Regions from separate parts of the Bacillus sp. H1a genome, predicted to be linked through region 1. Evidence: riboswitches for the same ligand, from Rfam matches in the RefSeq annotation. Region 1 holds a riboswitch; each other region holds the start of a gene.

Region 1 (6,758 bases):
TAAAAACTTTTCCCCTTCTTTAGAAACTTGCATCATAACCCCTCCCTTATTTGACCGTCTCTCTTTTATTCGCCTTCATCATAATTTCAAGGAACATTAAAACAAATAAACTTCCGTATAAACATATAATTTGAAATAACATTGGAATTAGTTCTTCTGATGTAAATATTTTAAAAACTAACATAATAGAAAGTGGAATGATTAAGTATAAATTTTTAAACCATCCTTCAAAATATACATTTATAACTACCGTGATAATAAAAATTATCCCAGCCAATATATAACTTTGTACTAGAGTGAACATAAACATCGGTGTAGGATATATCACATCTAATATAGTAACTACTCCTAATAAAAACATTGGCGCTATCATTACTAAAAACCACATAGAAAACCAGCTTTTTGTAAAACCTGTCAAAAAGGTCATTTTACGAAGTAGAAAATTAGGAGCTATAATAGCTAGAATCAATGTAAGGCTATATCCAACACATTGAATAAACGAAATCTGTGGACTCCCATTATTGACTACTAGAATAGAAGCGATAATCCAAAACGCAACGATATTCATTACCGTATAGCCAATTTGCTTCCACGTTTCCTGTCTATCCTTTTCCATCACTTTTACAAGTTCATTTGCGTATTCTTTCGGTGAACTTCCAAAAATGTCTACTACACTTTTCCCATCACTCTCACCTTCAATTAAATGGAGTTCTGCATCTTCTAAAAAATTATGAACATCACTTTCTTTCACACCCTTTGCAGTCAAAAATAATCTCATATCTAATAAAAACTTGCGTGCTTCATTTGATAGCATTATTTTCTGCTCCTCTTCCCTTCCAGTAGACGCTCTACACTACTTTGCATCGCTTCCCAGCGATCCATAAATTCATCTAGTGCTTCTTCGCCTTTTTCTGTTAATATATAATATTTTCGCTTTGGGCCAGATGGAGATTCCTTCATTACACTTGTTATTAATCCTTCCTTTTGCATTCGTATTAATAACGGATAAATACTTCCCTCACTTGCCATTGTGAAACCATATTTCGCTAGTTTTTCACTCATTTCATAACCGTATATTTCACCTTCAGAAATAATAGCAAGGAGGCAACCTTCTAAAATCCCTTTTAGCATTTGACTTGTCGACATAATTCAAATCCTCCCACTATCTTGTTTTACAAGATAGCTAACGACATTATTTCCAAATGTTTGCAGGAATTTCATTATCACTTCTCTAAATAGAGCAATAAGAGAACTATTTACCCGCTATTTGTGGGCTAATAATCAGTGCGGGATGCCCTCCACTGATTAAAATTTCACTTTATTATGAAGGAGTGTTTTTCATCATGGTTACAAAGCGAGTTGTTTTTTTAACAGGTGCTGCGAGCGGTATTGGTTATGAAATGGGAAATGCTTTCGCAAAAGAAGGTGCAAAAGTTGTCATTAGTGATCGCCTTGAAGATCGTGCAAAAGAAGCTGCTGAACAATTGCAAAAAGAAGGTTTTCAAGCTATCGGTTTAAAATGTGACGTTACCTCCGAAGAAGAAATTGCAGCAGCAATTTCTCAAACAGTTACTCATTTCGGTTCATTAGATATATTAATTAATAACGCCGGAATGCAACATGTCTCACCAATTGAAGATTTTCCAACGGATAAGTTTGAACTTCTTATTAAAATTATGCAGATTGCTCCGTTTATCGCAATTAAGCATGCCTTTCCTATTATGAAGAACCAAAAATATGGGCGAATTATTAATATTGCTTCTATTAACGGCCTTATCGGATTTGCTGGAAAAGCTGCTTATAATAGTGCGAAACACGGAGTAATTGGATTAACAAAAGTGGCTGCTTTAGAGGGAGCAACTCATGGAATTACTGTAAATGCTCTTTGCCCTGGATATGTTGATACCCCCCTTGTACGCAATCAACTACAAGACTTAGCAACTACACGGAATGTACCACTTGAAAATGTTTTAGAAGCTGTCATTTATCCACTCGTACCACAGAAAAGATTGTTACAAGTACAAGAAATTGCTGATTATGCTATATTTTTAGCTGGTGAAAAAGCAAAAGGTATAACTGGTCAAGCTGTCGTTATCGACGGTGGTTATACTGCTCAATAAGAGAAATAACGTGAAACTTTAATCAGTGAGGATTTTGTCCATCCTCACTGATTATTATCCCGTACATAGCGGGATAAAGTTTGCTCACAAAGAGCAAACTTTATTCTATTTTCTATCGCGAGGATCTTCATACTTTAGTAATTGTTGCGGGAGTTTTTCAATTGCAACAATTACTCCATCTAATTTACTTTCAATACGATGTAGTAAATATAATGTTACAACAATCGGAAACCCCACATTACCTATCATCGAGATCCACTCTTCCATCCTTCTCTCCTCCCTTCATTACATAAATAAGGGAAAAAGAAAACTTTAGGCATAAAAAAACAAGCTATTATTAATTAGCTTGTTTTTTAAATAATGACATAATTTCATCTTTATAATCCCCTCTTAAAATACCCTTCTCAGTAATAATACCTGTAATTAATTCATGTGGTGTCACGTCAAATGCAGGATTAAATACAGGAGTACCTATTGGCGCCACTTGTTTCCCAAAAATTTTCGTAACTTCTGTTTCGTCTCTTTCTTCAATGACAATTTCAGCACCTGTTTGTTTCGTAATATCAAATGTAGATAACGGAGCTGCAACATAAAATGGGATACCGAAATACTTTGCTAATATAGCTAAATTTAATGTTCCTATTTTATTAGCAGTATCACCATTTTCAACGATTCGATCTGCCCCTACGATAATTGCATTAATTTCTTTCGTTCGAATTGCATGAGCTGCCGTATTATCCGTAATAAGCGTTACATCAATGTTTGCTTGCTCTAATTCCCATGTCGTTAAACGACCACCTTGTAACACTGGTCTCGTTTCACACGCATACGCATGTAAATGCACACCTTTCTCTTTCCCAATATAAAACGGTGCTAATGCGGTACCATATCTAGCAGTTGCAATACTCCCTGCATTACAAATTGTTAAAATTTTATCACCGTCTTTAAAACATGTTAAACCATGTTCTCCAATACTTCGGCACACCTCTTCATCCTCTTGCTGAATGCGAAGCGCTTCGTCTTCTAATATTTTTTGTGCTTCTTTTATTGTAGCAATCTCTCGAATAGATTCTCTCATACGATCGATTGCCCAAAATAAATTCACTGCCGTCGGACGTGATGTCCCTAAATAATTACAATCTCTATTAAACTTCTTTTGAAATTCATCGATATTTGGCGTATTGTATTTCTTTGCCGCAAGTGCCAAACCAAACGCAGCTACAATTCCAATTGCAGGTGCTCCGCGTACTTCTAACATAATGATGCTTTTCCATACCTCTTCAATAGTCGTTAATGTTTTGTATTCAGTGACATGCGGTAGTTTGGTTTGATTTAATACCGCAATGGCATCGCCTTTCCAACTTATAGATCTCGGAACAGTAATAATTGTACTCATGCCTTTATGCCTCCTGAAACTGTATGTTGAAATAATGTTCGAAACAGTTGAATATCTGCGCTCTTTGATTCATATTTTAATAGTTCTTTTCCTAAGTAAAGTGCTTGTTTCTTAGCTTGGATTCTTCTTTCTTTATCTGCTATTTCATCTAAATCAGCTACATGCGCTAAGCCAATTGTTCTACGAATAAGTTCACATCCGGCAAATCCAACAGCATCACTAAAAATGTTTTGCAAAATAATTGGTAACCATTGCTTTTCTTTCGTATATGCTTCTACACCTTCTCCAATCCATAACTTCGTAAAAGCCTCTACAAAATAACTCCATGTCTTCTCTATATGGAAAAACAACACATTTCTTTTTTCCTCTTCTCGCGATAACGCATTTAACAATAAATTTGCAATAAATTGACCTAAATCAAATCCAAACGGGCCATAAGTTGCGAACTCTGGATCAATTATTTTCGTTTCAGCAGGTGATGAAAAAATACTACCAGTATGTAAATCCCCATGAATGAGCGCTTCTTTTCTCGTTAAGAACTTATATTTATGCTGCGCTACTTTTAATTTTAAAGTTTTGTCACTCCAAAGTTCATCAACTACTAGTTTCAAATCTGGCTCATAATCATTCGTATCATAATGACCAAATGGATCTGTAAACACTAAATCTTCTGTAATTTTACAAAGATCAGGATTAACAAATGTGCCATCCAACACTCTTTTCTCTTCTGAGCGTAAGCCGAAATCTGAAGTATAAAATAAAACATGTGCTAGAAAACGACCGATATGCTGGGATAAAAGCGGATACTCTTCTCCGTCTATTAATCCTTTTCTTGTAATTGTCAACCTTGATAGATCTTCTATTACTGTTACTGCCAGCTTCTCATCATGACTGTATACTTCTGGAACGTATTCCGGTACATACTTCGCAAAAATTTGCAGTGCTTTACTTTCAATTGTCGCTCTTTTTATAGACAGTGGCCAGCTCTCACCAACTACTTTTGCATATGGAAGTGCTTGTTTTATTATAATCGTCTTCTCTCCATCATCTAATTTGAAGACGTAATTTAAATTGCCATCCCCAATTTCATAGCAGACTACAGTTGCTTTCTTTTCAAAATATCCATGTTCTTTTGCGTATTGCACAGCTGTTTCTTCTGTTAATGAATAATATCCCACCGTCTTCTCCTCCTTTAAATTCAGAGGTTTTTCAACATAAGAAAAACCTCTTTCCACGAAGAAAGAGGTTTGAAGTTTATCTTCTCCCCTCTTATCTGCCAGAAAGTTTACTTTCTGCTGGAATTAGCACCGTGCCTTTTTGGCGTAATAAACGCCCCATTTCACAATGGTATTACGGTCGGTTGCTGGGCTTCATCGGGCCAAATCCCTCCACCTGCTCTTGATAAGAGTTGTATTTTTTGAATTTTCAACTTTATGATGAAGACTATACCAAGAATAAAAATCACTTGTCAACATTTTATTTGTATAATTCTGGACGGCGATCAGCAAACACTGGAATTCCTTTACGTACTTCTTTAATTTTCTCGAGTTTAAGCTCTCCAAATAAAATAGATTCCTCTTCACTTGCCTCTACAACAACTTCACCCCAAGGATCCACAATTAAAGAATGACCTGCAAACTCATTATTCGGATCCTTTCCTGCTCTATTACACGCCACAACATAACACTGGTTTTCAACTGCTCTCGCTTGCAAAAGCAAGCGCCAATGTGCTAAACGGGCTAACGGCCACTCTGCTACAACAAATAAAACTTTTGCGCCTTTAGCAGTATGAACACGCATCCACTCTGGAAAACGAATGTCATAGCAAATTGCTCCCGCGCACTCTACATCATCTAGCGTAAATTCACCTGTTCCATTACCAGCGATTAAATACTTATGTTCATCCATAAGCTGAAATAAATGCACTTTACTGTATTCATTTACTAGCTGCCCTTCGCGATTTAAAACATACATCGTATTTGTAACACCTTGCTTCGTTTGCTTTGCTATAGAACCACTAACAATATGTACACCATATTGTTTTGACCATTCTTTCAACATATCTTTCGTTTCCAATCCATTCCTATCCGCAATCTCAGAAAGCCTCGTTAAATCATAACCTGTTGTCCATAATTCTGGCAGTACAATAACATCTGGCTGTTCTTTCATAGCTTCGCTTATTTGTTTTTTTGCATTTTCAATATTCTTTTCCACATCCCCAAATGCGATATCCATTTGAATACATGCGACTTTCATTTTGTCAGCCCCATTCATTATTTTTTTCTTTACAAAATACTGGAAAGATTATATCATTTGTCACTAGAATTGTAACAACTTTCAAAAGAGGTGGAAAGTATGAAAAATTTTCAACCTTCCGAGGTAGTAACATCATTGCCGACACAATTTTTCGCTTCACTTGTTGCAAAAGTTAACAAAGTCGTTGCAGCTGGTCACGATGTTATTAATCTAGGCCAAGGAAATCCAGATCAACCAACACCGTCGCATATCGTAAAGGCTTTACAAGATGCGGCAGAAAAGACCCTTCATCATAAATATCCGCCATTTCGCGGACATGAAAGCTTAAAAGAAGCCGTTGCCACGTTTTATGAACGTGAATACGGAGTGACAGTAAATCCCGCTACTGAAGTCGCTATTTTATTTGGCGGAAAAGCTGGACTCGTTGAATTACCACTTTGTTTTACAAACCCTGGTGATACTATTCTCGTTCCAGATCCAGGGTATCCAGATTATTTATCTGGTGTTTCTTTAGCAAAAGCACACTTTGAAATAATGCCACTTGTCTCAGAAAATAATTTTTTACCGGACTATTCAAAAATAGATGACTCTATTGCCAAACAAACAAAGTTAATGTTTTTGAACTACCCTAATAATCCAACTGGGGCTGTAGCATCAAAAGAATTCTTTGATGAAACAATTCATTTCGCTAATAAGCATAATATATTAGTTGTTCACGATTTTGCATACGGTGCTATCGGATTTGACGGAAAAAAGCCCGTTAGTTTCTTGCAAGCAGACGGCGCCAAAGATACCGGCATTGAAATCTACACTTTATCAAAAACTTTCAATATGGCCGGATGGCGTATCGCTTTTGCTGTTGGCAATGAAAGTGTCATTGAAACGATTAACTTATTACAAGATCATATGTATGTTAGTATTTTTGGAGCTGTACAAGAAGCTGCCCGTGAGGCTCTATTAAGCTCGCAGTCTTGTGTAGTAGAACT
Region 2 (6,758 bases), on a different contig from region 1:
CGTTGCTGGATAAGTCATTAAACTCTCGACGCCGCCAAGACTTTCAGCAAATGTAATTAAGGATAGAGATTGTAAGAAAGGATTAATCCAAGTTTCATCTTGAAGACGAAACGAAATCATACCGCCTCTTCCTGGATAAAATACATCTGTCACACCATCTTCATCATTTAAAAATGCAACAATTGCATGAGCATTTTCTTCATGTTGTTTCATGCGAAGTGCTAAAGTTTTCATGCCGCGGATTAATAGCCATGAATCAAATGGACTTAAGACAGCCCCAGAAGCATTATGATAATGAGCAAGCTCCTCGCAAAGTGATTTCCCCTTCGCAACGACCAGTCCGCTTAGTACATCGTTATGCCCGCCTAAATATTTCGTTGCACTATGAAGGACGATATCGGCACCTTCTGTTAATGGTTGCTGTATATAAGGTGTGTAGAATGTATTGTCTACAATAAGAAGTAGCCCATGCCTTTTTGCTACACTTGCGACAGCTGCGATATCAGTAACTTGCATTAGTGGATTAGTCGGGGTTTCTATAAAAATAGCTTTTGTTTCAGTTGTGATAGCTTGCTCAATTTGTTTAATAGATTGTGTATTTACGTATCTACATCGAACATTCCACTTTTCTTCATGTTCGGAAAATAGACGATACGTTCCTCCGTATAAGTCTTCAGATACGATAAGCTCATCTCCGGAACGGAATAGTGAAAGGACAAGGAGAACAGCTGCCATTCCTGAGCTACAGGCATAACCTTGATCGCCATTTTCTAGGTCTGCGATTGCTTGTTCTAAAAGACCTCGAGTTGGATTTCCAGTCCTTGAATAGTCAAATCCTGTGGATCTACCAATCCCTTCATGCCGATAAGCAGTTGAGAAATAAACTGGTGGATTAACAGTTCCTGTTGTAGTTTCGCTACGATTCCCGATTTGTGCTAGTTTTGTTTCGATTGTTGACATGTGAAAATTCCCCCTTTGTAAAGTGAACGGCTATGTGAATGTAAAATAAAAAAAGCCTTCTAAGAAGAAGGCTTTCGGTTTGAATAGAGTCTTCTTCTCATCTGTCAAATCTTTCACAATTTGCTGGAATTAGCACCTTATTAACGAATGAACGTTAATGGTTGCTGAGGCGTCATAGGGCCAGTCCCTCTACCTCTCTAGATAAGAATGTTCGTATGAAATTTTTATTATGTTTTTAACTTTACAACAAAAGATAATTGAATTGCAACTCTATTTTAAATAATTTTTATTTTTCCGCAAGTGTCATTGACTTTTATTTTTGTGCATGCTAAATTTATTAAAAAATTAACAAGAATTGTTAAAAGGGGAGCGCATTTCCTTTTAGCTACATAAATAAAATAATAAAGACAAACTCTTATTGAGAGCGGTGGAGGGAAAGGCCCTGTGAAACCCGGCAACCTTCAAACGAAAAGTTTGAAACGGTGCTAATACCTGCAAAACGAATGTTTTGCATAATAAGAGGAGGAACAATTATGTCCCCCTCTTCAAAGTGAAGAGGGGTTTTTATATTGATAGAAATGAGGGAGATACGTGAAATTACTAGATTTATTATCAAAAGGAATTGTAATAGGTGACGGTGCGGTTGGAACGTTATTACATTCGCATGGTTTACAAAGTAGTTTTGAAGAATTGAATTTGTCTGATCCGGACTTAATTATATCAATCCATAAACAATATGTATCTGCTGGAGCGGATGTTATTCAAACGAATACGTATGGGGCAAATGAAGCGAAATTACGTATGTATGGCTTGGAAAATCAAGTTGTCCAAATTAATAAAGCGGCGGTGAAGCTTGCGAAAGCATCAGTAACAGAGCGGAATGCAATTTTAGGGACAATTGGCGGTATGAAACATATTGGAGCTGTTACAACGACTGATATAGAGCGAGAATTTATGCTACTTGAGCAGGCAGGTGCTTTACTAGAAGAACAGGTTGATGGATTACTATTAGAAACTTTTTATGATGAATTTGAAATATTGCATGCCGTTAAAGTATTGCGTAAACAAACGAATATTCCGATTGTAGCTCAGTTAGCGTTACATGAGGCAGGTACGACTCAAAATGGGAATGATGTAAATGAAATATTAAAACAGCTTTTAGATTACGGTGCAAATGTCGTTGGATTGAACTGTCAACTAGGACCACTTCATATGACGGAAGCTTTCAAAATGATATCGATCCCTCAAGATGGCTATTTATCAGCATATCCGAATGCAGGTCTCCCAAATTATGTGGAGGGGCGTTACGTGTATGAGGGAAGTCCAGCATATTTTGAAGAGATGACACCAGAATTTATTGAACAAGGTATTCGTTTATTAGGCGGTTGTTGTGGTACTACCCCGGAACATATTGCAGGAATGAAACGTGCTATTGCAAATATTGCACCCGTAATAGCAAAGGAGACGATTCCAAGGCCTAAAGTGGTCCATACACACGAGAAGCGTTCGAGAGCTCATGTTACTCTCGCGGAGAAGGCAAAGAAACAAACGACAGTTGTAGTGGAATTAGATCCACCGAAAACGTTAGACACGCAGCGATTCTTTGAAGGGGCAAGAGCACTGAAAAGGGCTGGAGCGGATGCTATTACTCTAGCAGATAATTCATTAGCATCTCCTCGCGTTTCTAATATGGCTATGGGTGCATTATTAACGAAACATGATATTCCAGTATTGACGCATTTAACGTGTAGAGATCATAACGTCATTGGACTGCAGTCTCATTTGCTTGGATTATCAGCATTAGGTATGGAGGAAGTGTTAGCTTTAACTGGTGATCCAGCGCGTGTTGGTGATTTCCCAGGTGCAACTTCTGTATATGATTTGTCATCTATCGAGCTAATTAAAATGATTAAAGAGATGAATGACGGTCGTTCTATTTTAGGGAAATCAATCGGCCCGGCAACAAGATTTTCTGTCGGAGGTGCATTCAATCCTCATGTAAGACATTTAAAAGCAGCGGTAAAACGAATGGAAAGAAAAATAGATGCTGGAGCAGAATACTTCTTAACTCAGCCGATTTATGATGTAGCTTTAATTAAAGAATTATATGAAGCGACAAAGCATTTGGAACAACCTATCTTTATTGGAATTATGCCGTTAGTAAGTAAGCGGAATGCCGATTTTCTTCATTTTGAAGTGCCGGGTATTACTCTTCCAGAAGAAATAAGGAAAAGAATGGATGGACATGAAACGAAAGAGGCAGCTATCGAAGAAGGAATTCGTATTTCACAACAATTAATTGATGAGGCGATGAAATATTTTAACGGTATTTATCTTATTACACCGTTTTTAAAATATGAAATTACAGAACATCTCGTGAAATATGTGAGAGAAAACCAAGAAGTGAAAGAAGGTATTAATTGATGAAACGAATAGAAGAGAGATTACAACATGAAATTTTAATATTAGATGGTGCAATGGGAACGATGATCCAACAAGAAGAATTAACAGCGGAAGATTTTGGAGGAGAAGAATACGAAGGTTGTAATGAATATTTAGTAAAAACAAGACCCGATGTTATTTTAAAGATTCATAAAGCTTATATTGAAGCTGGTGCAGATATTATTGAAACAAATACGTTTGGTGCAACTAATATTGTACTAAGTGATTATGCATTGTCTCATTTAGATGAAGAGTTAAACGAAAGGGCAGCGCTTTTGGCGAAGCAAGCGGTTAAAGAAAGCGGGAAAGAAGTATATGTTGCGGGAGCGATGGGACCAACGACGAAAGCGATTAGTGTTACAGGCGGTGTGACTTTTGAAGAGTTAATCGAAGCATATACAAGGCAAGCGAGAGGGTTATTAAGAGGAGAAGTTGATGTATTGCTCGTTGAGACGAGTCAAGATATGCGTAATGTAAAGGCTGCGTATATTGGAATTCAATCGGCGTTTGAAGAACTAAACAAAATAGTACCTATTATGATTTCGGGAACAATTGAGCCGATGGGAACGACTTTAGCAGGGCAAACAATCGAAGCTTTTTATTTATCGATAGAGCATATGAAGCCGTTATCTGTTGGATTAAACTGTGCGACTGGTCCGGAATTTATGAGGGAACATATTCGTTCGTTATCTGATTTATCGGAGTGTTATATTTCTTGTTATCCAAATGCCGGTCTTCCTGATGAAGATGGGCATTATCATGAATCGCCAGCTTCACTTGCTGAAAAAGTAAAACGTTTTGCTGAAGAAGGCTGGATTAATATTATTGGTGGTTGTTGTGGCACAACACCCGCACATATAAGTGCAATGAAATCGGCGCTTGCCTTGATTAACCCTCGTGAGCATCATGAACGAGTTGGACATGGAGTTAGTGGGCTAGAAGCGCTGCAATACGATGATTCTATGAGGCCACTATTTGTTGGAGAAAGGACGAACGTAATTGGATCGCGTAAGTTTAAAAGATTAGTAGCAGAAGGGAATTTTGAAGAGGCTGCTGAAGTGGCAAGAGCGCAAGTGAAGAAAAATGCTCATATTATTGATATTTGTATGGCGGACCCTGATCGTGACGAAATAGAAGATATGGAAAGATTTTTGGCAGAAGTTACGAAAGTGCTAAAAGTACCGATTATGATTGATTCGACAGATGAAAATGTTATGGCGAAAGCTCTTACTTATATTCAAGGAAAAGCTGTTATCAACTCTATTAATTTAGAAGATGGAGAAGAACGTTTTAAAAAAGTGACACCTCTTCTTCGGAAATACGGAGCCGCTATAGTTGTAGGAACAATTGATGAAGATGGCATGGCGGTTAGTGCAGAGCGAAAGATAGAGATTGCTAAAAGAAGTTATGAGTTACTAACGAAGAAGTATGGTATACGCCCATCTGATATTATTTTTGATGCGCTTGTGTTTCCTGTAGGAACAGGTGATGAAGAATATATAGGTTCAGCGGCAGCGACTATAGAAGGGATTCGTCTTATTAAAGAAGCGTTACCAGAATGTTTAACGATTTTAGGGGTGAGTAATATATCATTTGGTCTACCGCCGGCCGGCCGAGAAGTGTTAAATTCGGTCTTTCTATATCATGCAACGAAAGCAGGATTAGATTATGCGATTGTCAATACGGAAAAATTAGAGCGCTATGCATCAATTCCAGAGGAAGAAAAACGTCTTGCAGATGCATTATTATTTGAAACGACGAAAGAGACGTTAGAAGAGTTTACAAACTTTTATCGTGTTGCCAAAACGAAAGATGTCGTTGTACAAGAAACGCTAACGCTTGATGAACGATTAGCAAACTATATTGTAGAAGGTACGAAGCAAGGACTACAAGAAGATTTAAGTTTCGCGCTTACAGAAGGTAGAAAACCGCTGGATATTATTAATGGTCCACTTATGACAGGAATGGATGAGGTGGGGCGATTATTTAATAATAATGAGCTTATAGTTGCTGAAGTATTGCAAAGTGCTGAAAGCATGAAAGCTGCCGTAAGCTATTTAGAGCCACATATGGAATCTAGCGATAGTGCGAAAAAAGGGAAAGTATTATTAGCGACCGTTAAAGGGGACGTACATGATATTGGGAAAAACCTTGTTGAAATTATTTTATCAAATAACGGATATGAAATTATTAATTTAGGAATTAATGTTCGTTCGGATAGAATTGTTCAAGAAGTACAAGAAAAGAAACCTGATATTATTGGTCTTTCCGGTTTATTAGTAAAATCAGCTCAACAAATGGTAACAACTGCCGAAGATTTAAAAGCAGCGAATATTGATATTCCAATTGTTGTCGGTGGTGCAGCGCTAACGAGAAAGTTTACAGATAATCGTATTTCTCCATCATATAAAGGGCTCGTATGCTATGCGAGTGATGCGATGACTGGCCTTGATATTATTAATCGGTTACAAAAAGAAGAAGAGCGTGAGAAGATGAAGCAAGATAAAAAGGAACGCCATCTTCATATTGTGAAACAAGAGGAGAAGAAAGTAGAAATTCCGGCAGTTATTGAACCTTTACCAAAAGCGACGGTTATAGTGCCCGATTCAACAAAACGAATTGTATTACGCGATATTCCGGTTTCACATCTTTCCCCATTTTTAAATAGACAAATGTTACTCGGGCACCACCTTGGATTAAAAGGAAATGTAAAAAAACTTCTGCAAGAAGGAGATAAAAGAGCGCATGAGCTAAATGACTTAATTGATGAATTATTACAAGAAGGACAATCTTGGTTACGTCCGAAAGCGGTGTATCAATTTTTCCCAGCGCAAAGTGATGGACAAAATATCGTTATATACGATCCGGAAGATCATACGCGTATTATAGAGCGATTCGCATTTCCGAGACAAGGAAAAGCTCCATACCGTACTTTAGGAGATTATTTACGCACTATTGGAGATGAGATGGATTATGTTGCTTTCTTATCTGTCACTGTTGGAGAAGGTGTCCGCGATGTTGCAGAGGAATGGAAGGCGAAGGGAGATTATCTACGCAGTCATGCGATTCAATCGTTAGCACTTGAATTAGCAGAGGGGCTCGCAGAGAAAACACATATGTTAATTCGAGATCGCTGGGGAATTCCAGACTCACCAGAACTGACGATGGAGGAACGATTCCGTACAAAATATAGAGGTATTCGTGTTTCATTTGGTTATCCAGCATGCCCAGAACTTGCTGACCAAGAAAAATTATTTCGCTTAATTCACCCAGAGGAAATAGGGATTTCATTAACAGAAGGATTTATGATGGAGCCGGAAGCGTCTGTAACGGCTATGGTATTTTCTCACCCTGAG
Region 3 (6,758 bases), on a different contig from region 1:
ATAGCGATTGTGCTAAATTGATAAAAAAGATGGGTAGGTAAATATAATTTCTTAGTTTTAGTTTTATGAACGAGATTCAATGGAATAGCTCCCTTCAGATAAGTATAAAAGCTGTTCAGGAGATAGGTCATTCGGCAAGTACTCGCCTACAAATTCGCCGTTTGCTAGTATAAGAATACGATCGGCGATATGTAGCGCTTCATCTTGTTCTCCTGTGAAATAAATTACGGAATTTCCGTCTTCTGTAGTGTTGCGAATGAATTGAAAAATGTCTTGTTTCGCAGCGACGTCTACACCTTTAGTTGGCTCGTCCAAAAGAAATAGATTATGTTTGAATCCATCCCACTTTGCAATCGAGACTTTTTGTTGGTTTCCTCCGCTAAGTGAATGAATAAATGCTTTTGGATCATTTGGTGAGATGCTGAAAGTAGTAATTGCCGCAGTAGCATTATGTAATTCGGGTTGTTTTCGTCTCCAACCAGATTGGTGTAAATTTGTGTGACTTATAATATCTTCCGAAAGAAATAAGCCCTGTTTTCTTCTTTCTTCTGGTACAAGTGCGATTTTCGCTTTAATTGCATCTCGCGGTGTTTTAATCGTTATATTTTGGCCGTTTATTTTTGCACGATAAGTATGGCGAGCACCAAATAAAGTTTCAGCAAGCGTTGTTTTTCCGCTTCCAATTAATCCGTATATCACAACAGTTTCTCCTTTTCGTACTGTAAGAGAAAGGGGAGAATGGTCTTTGTGTAATTGAAGCTCTTGTACTTTTAATATTTCTTCACTCCCGAATTTTGGTGCTGTATTAATAGGAAGTAAGAGTTGTTTTCCAGTCATTGCTTCAACAATTTGTTGATCTGTAATCTTTGTAATAGCTTCAGATAGTGTAACCTTACCGTTATGTAATACAGTTACCTCATCCGCAAATTTTCGAATCTCGGATAAACGATGAGAAATCAAGATGATACCAATACCTTTTGATGTTAAATCTTTAAAGAGATTCCCAAAGGTTTCCACTTCTTTTGGCCCAAGAGAAGAAGTTGGCTCATCTAATAAAAGATAATTTGTATTGTTAGATAGGGCTCTTGCGATGAGAAGTAATTGTTTTTCATGTAATGAGCAGTTTGAAACATCTTCCGAAACATTTAAATCTACCTGGACAGCTTGCAAATATTGTTTCGCAAGTGCTACTAATTTTGATTTTGAAAATAGTACTTTATTTTGCATTGTTAAATGATCGATTAGTACATTTTCTAATACAGATAATCCAGGAATAAGTCCGTGATCCACTTCTTGTGTTACGAAAGAAATACCATGCTTTTTCGCATCTCGTGGCGAAGTAAAGGAAATAGGCTGATTATCAATTTTTATGTCCCCAGCAACTGGCTGAATTTCACCAGTTGCAATTTTTAGTAAAGTACTTTTTCCCGCGCCGTTCATTCCTAGTAAAGCGTGAACTTTTCCTTTTTGTATGTTAATAGAAACATCTTCTAGTACAGGGGTAGCGATGTGATAAGAATGTGTAATGTTTTGAAGAGAGAATGTCATCATTTTTTCTCCTTCTCTAATTTTTTCATCCAAGGGGAATATGCATCTTTCGAGTCTCCCCAACCGTTTATATGTTTTGATAATTGATCCATTGTTATATTTTCTTTTGGTAAACTATCTTTCTTTACTAAATAAGGTTCCAGTGAGTAAATATCCGGCGTTTGTTCACCAGCGATTTTTTTGTATAAGAAGCGCACTTGAACTTTACCGACTTCAGCCGGATCAGTTGCAGCCGTAGCGGTCCAAGGTGAATTTTCTTTTTGCATGAGTTGTAAATCTTCATTACTTAAGTCAATGCCGTATACTTTTATATCTGTACGATCAGCTTGTTCGAGTGCTTTGACGGCCCCTTTAGCAAACTCATCCCACGAAGCGAAAATAGCTTGTAAATCCCCTTGTTTCGGATATTTCTTTAGTAAAGCTTCTACTTGTGTTTGTGTATCAAGTGGTGTGTTATTACTAGCAGTACCAAAGCGTGCAACTTCTTTTATATTTGGATAACGTTTATAAAAAGCATCGATGATAACATTGCGACGTTCCATTGGAGCAAATCCGCCAACCCATACGACGGCGATATTCCCTTGTCCATTCAAATCTTCCGCTAACGTTTTTAATGATTTCCATGCGAGACTATAGTCATCTTGATCAATAATTGTTACGCCTGGTAAGCGTAGGTCGTTATCAAATGCTACTACAGGAATGTTCGCTTGTAATGCTTTTTCTACTCCGGGTTTTAGTGCTTCAGAGCGACCGTGATCAATTAAAATACCATCAACTTTTGAATTAATAGCAGTATCTAGATTTGCTGCCATTTTTGCTAAATCATTATCAGAATTGTAGACTTGCACACTGCCACCGAATAGCTCAACTTGTTTTTTGACACCCTCAATATATTGAGAGGAAAAAGTTCCGATGGACATTTGCATAATTAATGCGATTTTTAATGGCTTTTTTACTTGGCTTGGAATTTCTGTTTGTAAATGGTTTTCTGCTGTAGTAGTCACTTTCTTCACCGGTTGTTGCATTTGTGAAGAGACAGCATCTTGTTCATTTGTGCAAGCTGTTAATGTAAGTAAGAGAAAAATAAGTGCGATGGAACAAAATTTCTTCATAAAAAAATCCCTCCTAAACTAAGAAGAGAGGGGAGGGAGTGAAAATAAAAAACGCCTTTTCATATAGAAAAGACGTCTTATCATATTACTCTTATCTTTCAACACAATGTGTTGTAAGAATTAGCACCGTGCCCATAAATGGGTCGGTTGCCGGGCTTCGTAGGGCTCATCCCTCCACCTGCTCTTGATAAGACATCGAATATTTAACTATTTCGAATTATTCCATAACTATGTACTATTGTCAAATGTTTTTTAATAAATAAAAAAACCCTCACAACGAGGGATTTTAATGTGGTAAGAATATCAATTGATAAGCGAACAAGATTCCGAATAAATACACAAGTGGGTGAACCGAACGGAATTTACCTTTTGCCACTTTCATAAGTGGGTATGAAATAAATCCAAGTGCAATACCTGTTGAGATACTTGATGTAAGTGGCATGCTTAAGATTACTAAGAATGCTGGGAATGATTCATCAAATGCATCCCAATCAATGTGGCGAACAGAGCCCATCATAAGACTACCAACGATAATTAGTGATGGTGCAGTAATAGCTGATACACCAGAAATGGCACTTACTAATGGTCCGAAGAACGCTGCTAATGCAAATAGAACAGCTACTGTAACTGTCGTTAAACCAGTACGACCACCGGCAGCAACACCAGCAGATGATTCAATATAAGCTGTTGATGGTGTTGTTCCGAACATAGAACCGATTGTTGCTGAGAATGAGTCAGATAGAAGAGCTCGTCCTGCTTTTGGAAGCTTTCCGTCTTTCATAAATCCACCTTGTTGTGCAACGCCAAGTAATGTACCTGTTGTATCGAATAGTGTAACAAGGAAGAATGAGAAAACAACGCCGTATAATCCGTAGTTAATTACATCAGATACAGCAGTAATTGGATTTGAAACAATAATTCCTTCTGGTAATCCAGGCATTGATGTAACACCGTTTGAGAATGTTAATTGTCCTGTGAAGAAAGCGATAATACCAGTTAATAGCATTCCGATAAATAGCGCGCCATTTACATTTAAAGACATAAGGACAATTGTAATTCCAAGTCCAGCTAATGCTAGTAGTACTGGAGCAGAGTGAAGATCTCCAAGTCCAACTAAGTTTGCATCATTTTTTGTAACGATACCTGTTAAACGTAAACCGATAAAGGCGATGAAAAGACCGATACCAGCAGTAATTGCATGTCTTAAGTTTTCAGGAATTGCTTCCATTAATTTTGTACGGAAAGATGTGAATGATAACAAAATTAAAATCATACCTGCTACGAATACAGCAGAGAATGCAATTGCGAAAGTCATGCCTTCATGAGCTTTTACAACAGAATAAGAGAAGTAAGCATTTAATCCCATACCTGGTGCAATTGCGATTGGTAAGTTTGTAAAGATTGCCATAAATAATGTTCCGACAACAGCTGCAATAATTGTCGCTGTAAATGCTTGTTCAAACGGAACACCTGCATCCCCAAGGATGACAGGGTTTACGACAATGATATATGCCATTGTTAAAAAGGTAATAATACCTGCCATAATTTCAGTTTTAATAGAAGTTTTATGTTTTGAAAGGTTAAACATATAAACATCCTTTCTTTTTACGAATAATTTCCACAACAGTTATATATAATATTCGTTTTTTATCTATTTTGCAATAGTTTTACATAAAAACTTTAGAACAATTCATATTTTATGTCTTAAATTCGAATATTAATCGTGAAGATGCGTGTGAATTACAGTTTTTTAATGTGTAAGTAGTTTTTATTATTGTGCACATTATAAGGAAAAGGAGTTGAAGGAAGTTATGCCACAGCAAAAAAACTTTTTAACAATGCCAGCGCAACATCAAAACAAACAGCCTGGTATTGAATCGTTAATGAATCCTCTTCCGCAATTTGAAGATCCAAATTATAAAGGAAGCGAAAAGTTAAAAGGAAAGAATGTATTAATTACAGGGGGAGATAGTGGTATTGGGCGAGCTGTGTCCATTGCTTTTGCAAAAGAGGGAGCAAATGTTGCGATTGCTTATTTAGATGAGGATGAAGATGCAAACGAGACGAAACAACTTGTTGAAAAAGAAGGCGTGGATTGCATATTACTGCCGGGGGATTTGAGTAGTGAACAACATTGTAAAGATATTGTGGAAAAGACTGTTTCACAGCTGGGGAGTTTAAATGTTCTAGTGAATAACGTCGCACAGCAATATCCGCAGCAAGGGTTAGAGTATATTACAGCGGAACAGCTAGAAAAAACGTTCCGTATTAATATTTTTTCTTATTTTCATGTTACAAAAGCAGCACTCTCTCATTTAAAGCAAGGGGATGTAATTATAAACACGGCATCTATCGTTGCGTATGAAGGAAATGAAACGTTGATCGATTATTCTGCAACGAAAGGAGCAATTGTCGCCTTTACAAGATCACTCTCTCAGTCCCTTGTACAAAAAGGAATTCGTGTAAATGGTGTTGCGCCAGGGCCAATTTGGACGCCGCTTATTCCATCAAGTTTTGATAAGAAAAAAGTATCACAGTTCGGGAGCAATGTCCCGATGCAAAGACCTGGTCAGCCGTATGAATTAGCACCTGCATATGTATATTTAGCGTCTAGTGATTCGGCTTATGTGACGGGACAAATGATACATGTAAATGGGGGCGTTATTGTAAATGGATAGTTTTCATTTATAAGAGCAAAGTAAAGCTAATTGCGTTTATTATGATGTTAGTGCTAGGGAGGATTTAGATGAAGAAAGTCTGGTTTATTGCAATCTTATTTTTCTGCCTACCAGCTAGCGCTTTTGCTAATACAGATCATCTAATATTAGTTAACCTTACGACGAATCAGCTATCTTTTTTTGAAGATGGAAACTATACTAGGACATTTCCGATAACGACAGGAAGAGACAGTACTCCGACGCCTGAAGGTAATTTTTGTATTATAAGTAAATATAAAAATAAAGACTACCATCGTAAAAAAATAGCTGGGGGTGCACCGAATAATCCTCTCGGTACGAGGTGGCTAGGTTTGGATAAAAAGGAATATGCGATTCATGGAACAAATCGGGAATGGACGATTGGAAGCCGGGAGTCGAATGGGTGTATTCGCATGCATGATCGGGACATACAATGGTTATATGATCGGGTACAATTACAGACAAAAGTAATTATTTCTCGTTTTTATACGAGTCCTGAATATGAAGCATATAAGCTTGGTTATCGTGTTGTGAGCTGGAATGGCCGTAAAGTAGAAGAGGAACAAATCGGGAATCTTACGTTAGTTGATCGTTTAAATATATATTGGCAAGAGCCAAATGGACAGCTTTCGAAAGTAAAAACAGTATTGCCAAATGAAAGATATGTAGTATATTCGAAACGGAAAAATGTAGTATATTATATAGGGAATAATTTGTATATAATAGATGAAACTGGAGAGAAAATTCGTTATGAACAATTACCGTATTCGATTTTGAGTAACATCTATAAAAGAAAATATAATGTCCCGTAATAGCTACCGTAAATAGACGGTAGCTTATTTGTGCTTTGATTTTAACTGCAACTATTGTTTTTTCATGAATATAATACAGTACGGATTGGGGGCGGTTATATTATGAAAAGTGAATTTGCATTTAAAATTTTCTTAGTAACGATTTGTTTATTTATCGTGTATTTGTATGCGTTACTCGTATTTTCCTTTTATGTTCCGTATATTGATTTAATATTGTTCGTCGGATTTATTTGTGCGTTTGTTAAAGCAAGGGAAGGAGAGAGGAGTATATATCGGCGTATCACTTTATGTGGGACGGTCATTCTCGGCGTTTTATACTTTTTTATGATGCATGATTTTTGGAGGGGAATGTAAAAAAGCATACGACTAATCGTATGCTTTTACATCTGCCAATGAAGGAAGTGAGGAGATTGCTCCGTAGTTTGTACATGTTATGGCACCTACTTTATTTGCGAACGAGACAAACTCGGTTAAGTCTGTGAATTTTTGAGGAAGCATTTGTTCATTTTTTGAAATTTGATATAACATCGCTCCAACGAAAGCATCGCCAGCACCAGTTGTATCTACTTGTTTAATGGAAACAGAAGGTA

What was found. A riboswitch is a leader RNA that binds a small molecule or an ion and turns the genes downstream of it on or off. The one in region 1 is predicted to bind S-adenosylmethionine.
Region 2: it holds a riboswitch for S-adenosylmethionine, as region 1 does, so the genes downstream of both, U860_RS0103680 (bifunctional homocysteine S-methyltransferase/methylenetetrahydrofolate reductase) here and mtnK (S-methyl-5-thioribose kinase) in region 1, are expected to answer to the same signal.
Region 3: it holds a riboswitch for S-adenosylmethionine, as region 1 does, so the genes downstream of both, U860_RS0122170 (sugar ABC transporter substrate-binding protein) here and mtnK (S-methyl-5-thioribose kinase) in region 1, are expected to answer to the same signal.

Annotation. Positions count from the first base shown of each region.
Region 1 covers NZ_AYMH01000052.1:8,898-15,655, reverse strand. Annotated here, with positions in the region: gene U860_RS0123355 (DUF1129 domain-containing protein) at 1-33, opposite strand, end outside; gene U860_RS0123350 (DUF1129 domain-containing protein) at 47-814, opposite strand; gene U860_RS0123345 (PadR family transcriptional regulator) at 814-1,146, opposite strand; gene U860_RS0123340 (3-hydroxybutyrate dehydrogenase) at 1,344-2,120, shown strand; gene U860_RS0123335 (YvrJ family protein) at 2,226-2,387, opposite strand; gene mtnA (S-methyl-5-thioribose-1-phosphate isomerase) at 2,458-3,516, opposite strand; gene mtnK (S-methyl-5-thioribose kinase) at 3,513-4,694, opposite strand; SAM riboswitch class I at 4,783-4,924, opposite strand; gene U860_RS0123320 (carbon-nitrogen family hydrolase) at 4,993-5,772, opposite strand; gene U860_RS0123315 (pyridoxal phosphate-dependent aminotransferase) at 5,872-6,758, shown strand, end outside.
Region 2 covers NZ_AYMH01000005.1:136,290-143,047, forward strand. Annotated here, with positions in the region: gene metI (cystathionine gamma-synthase/O-acetylhomoserine thiolyase) at 1-960, opposite strand, end outside; SAM riboswitch class I at 1,055-1,168, opposite strand; SAM riboswitch class I at 1,373-1,482, shown strand; gene U860_RS0103680 (bifunctional homocysteine S-methyltransferase/methylenetetrahydrofolate reductase) at 1,552-3,384, shown strand; gene metH (methionine synthase) at 3,384-6,758, shown strand, end outside.
Region 3 covers NZ_AYMH01000047.1:24,428-31,185, forward strand. Annotated here, with positions in the region: gene U860_RS0122160 (ABC transporter permease) at 1-80, opposite strand, end outside; gene U860_RS0122165 (sugar ABC transporter ATP-binding protein) at 64-1,551, opposite strand; gene U860_RS0122170 (sugar ABC transporter substrate-binding protein) at 1,548-2,660, opposite strand; SAM riboswitch class I at 2,749-2,854, opposite strand; gene U860_RS0122175 (NCS2 family permease) at 2,947-4,248, opposite strand; gene U860_RS0122180 (SDR family oxidoreductase) at 4,472-5,338, shown strand; gene U860_RS0122185 (L,D-transpeptidase) at 5,407-6,168, shown strand; gene U860_RS0122190 (hypothetical protein) at 6,271-6,522, shown strand; gene U860_RS0122195 (carbohydrate kinase) at 6,535-6,758, opposite strand, start outside.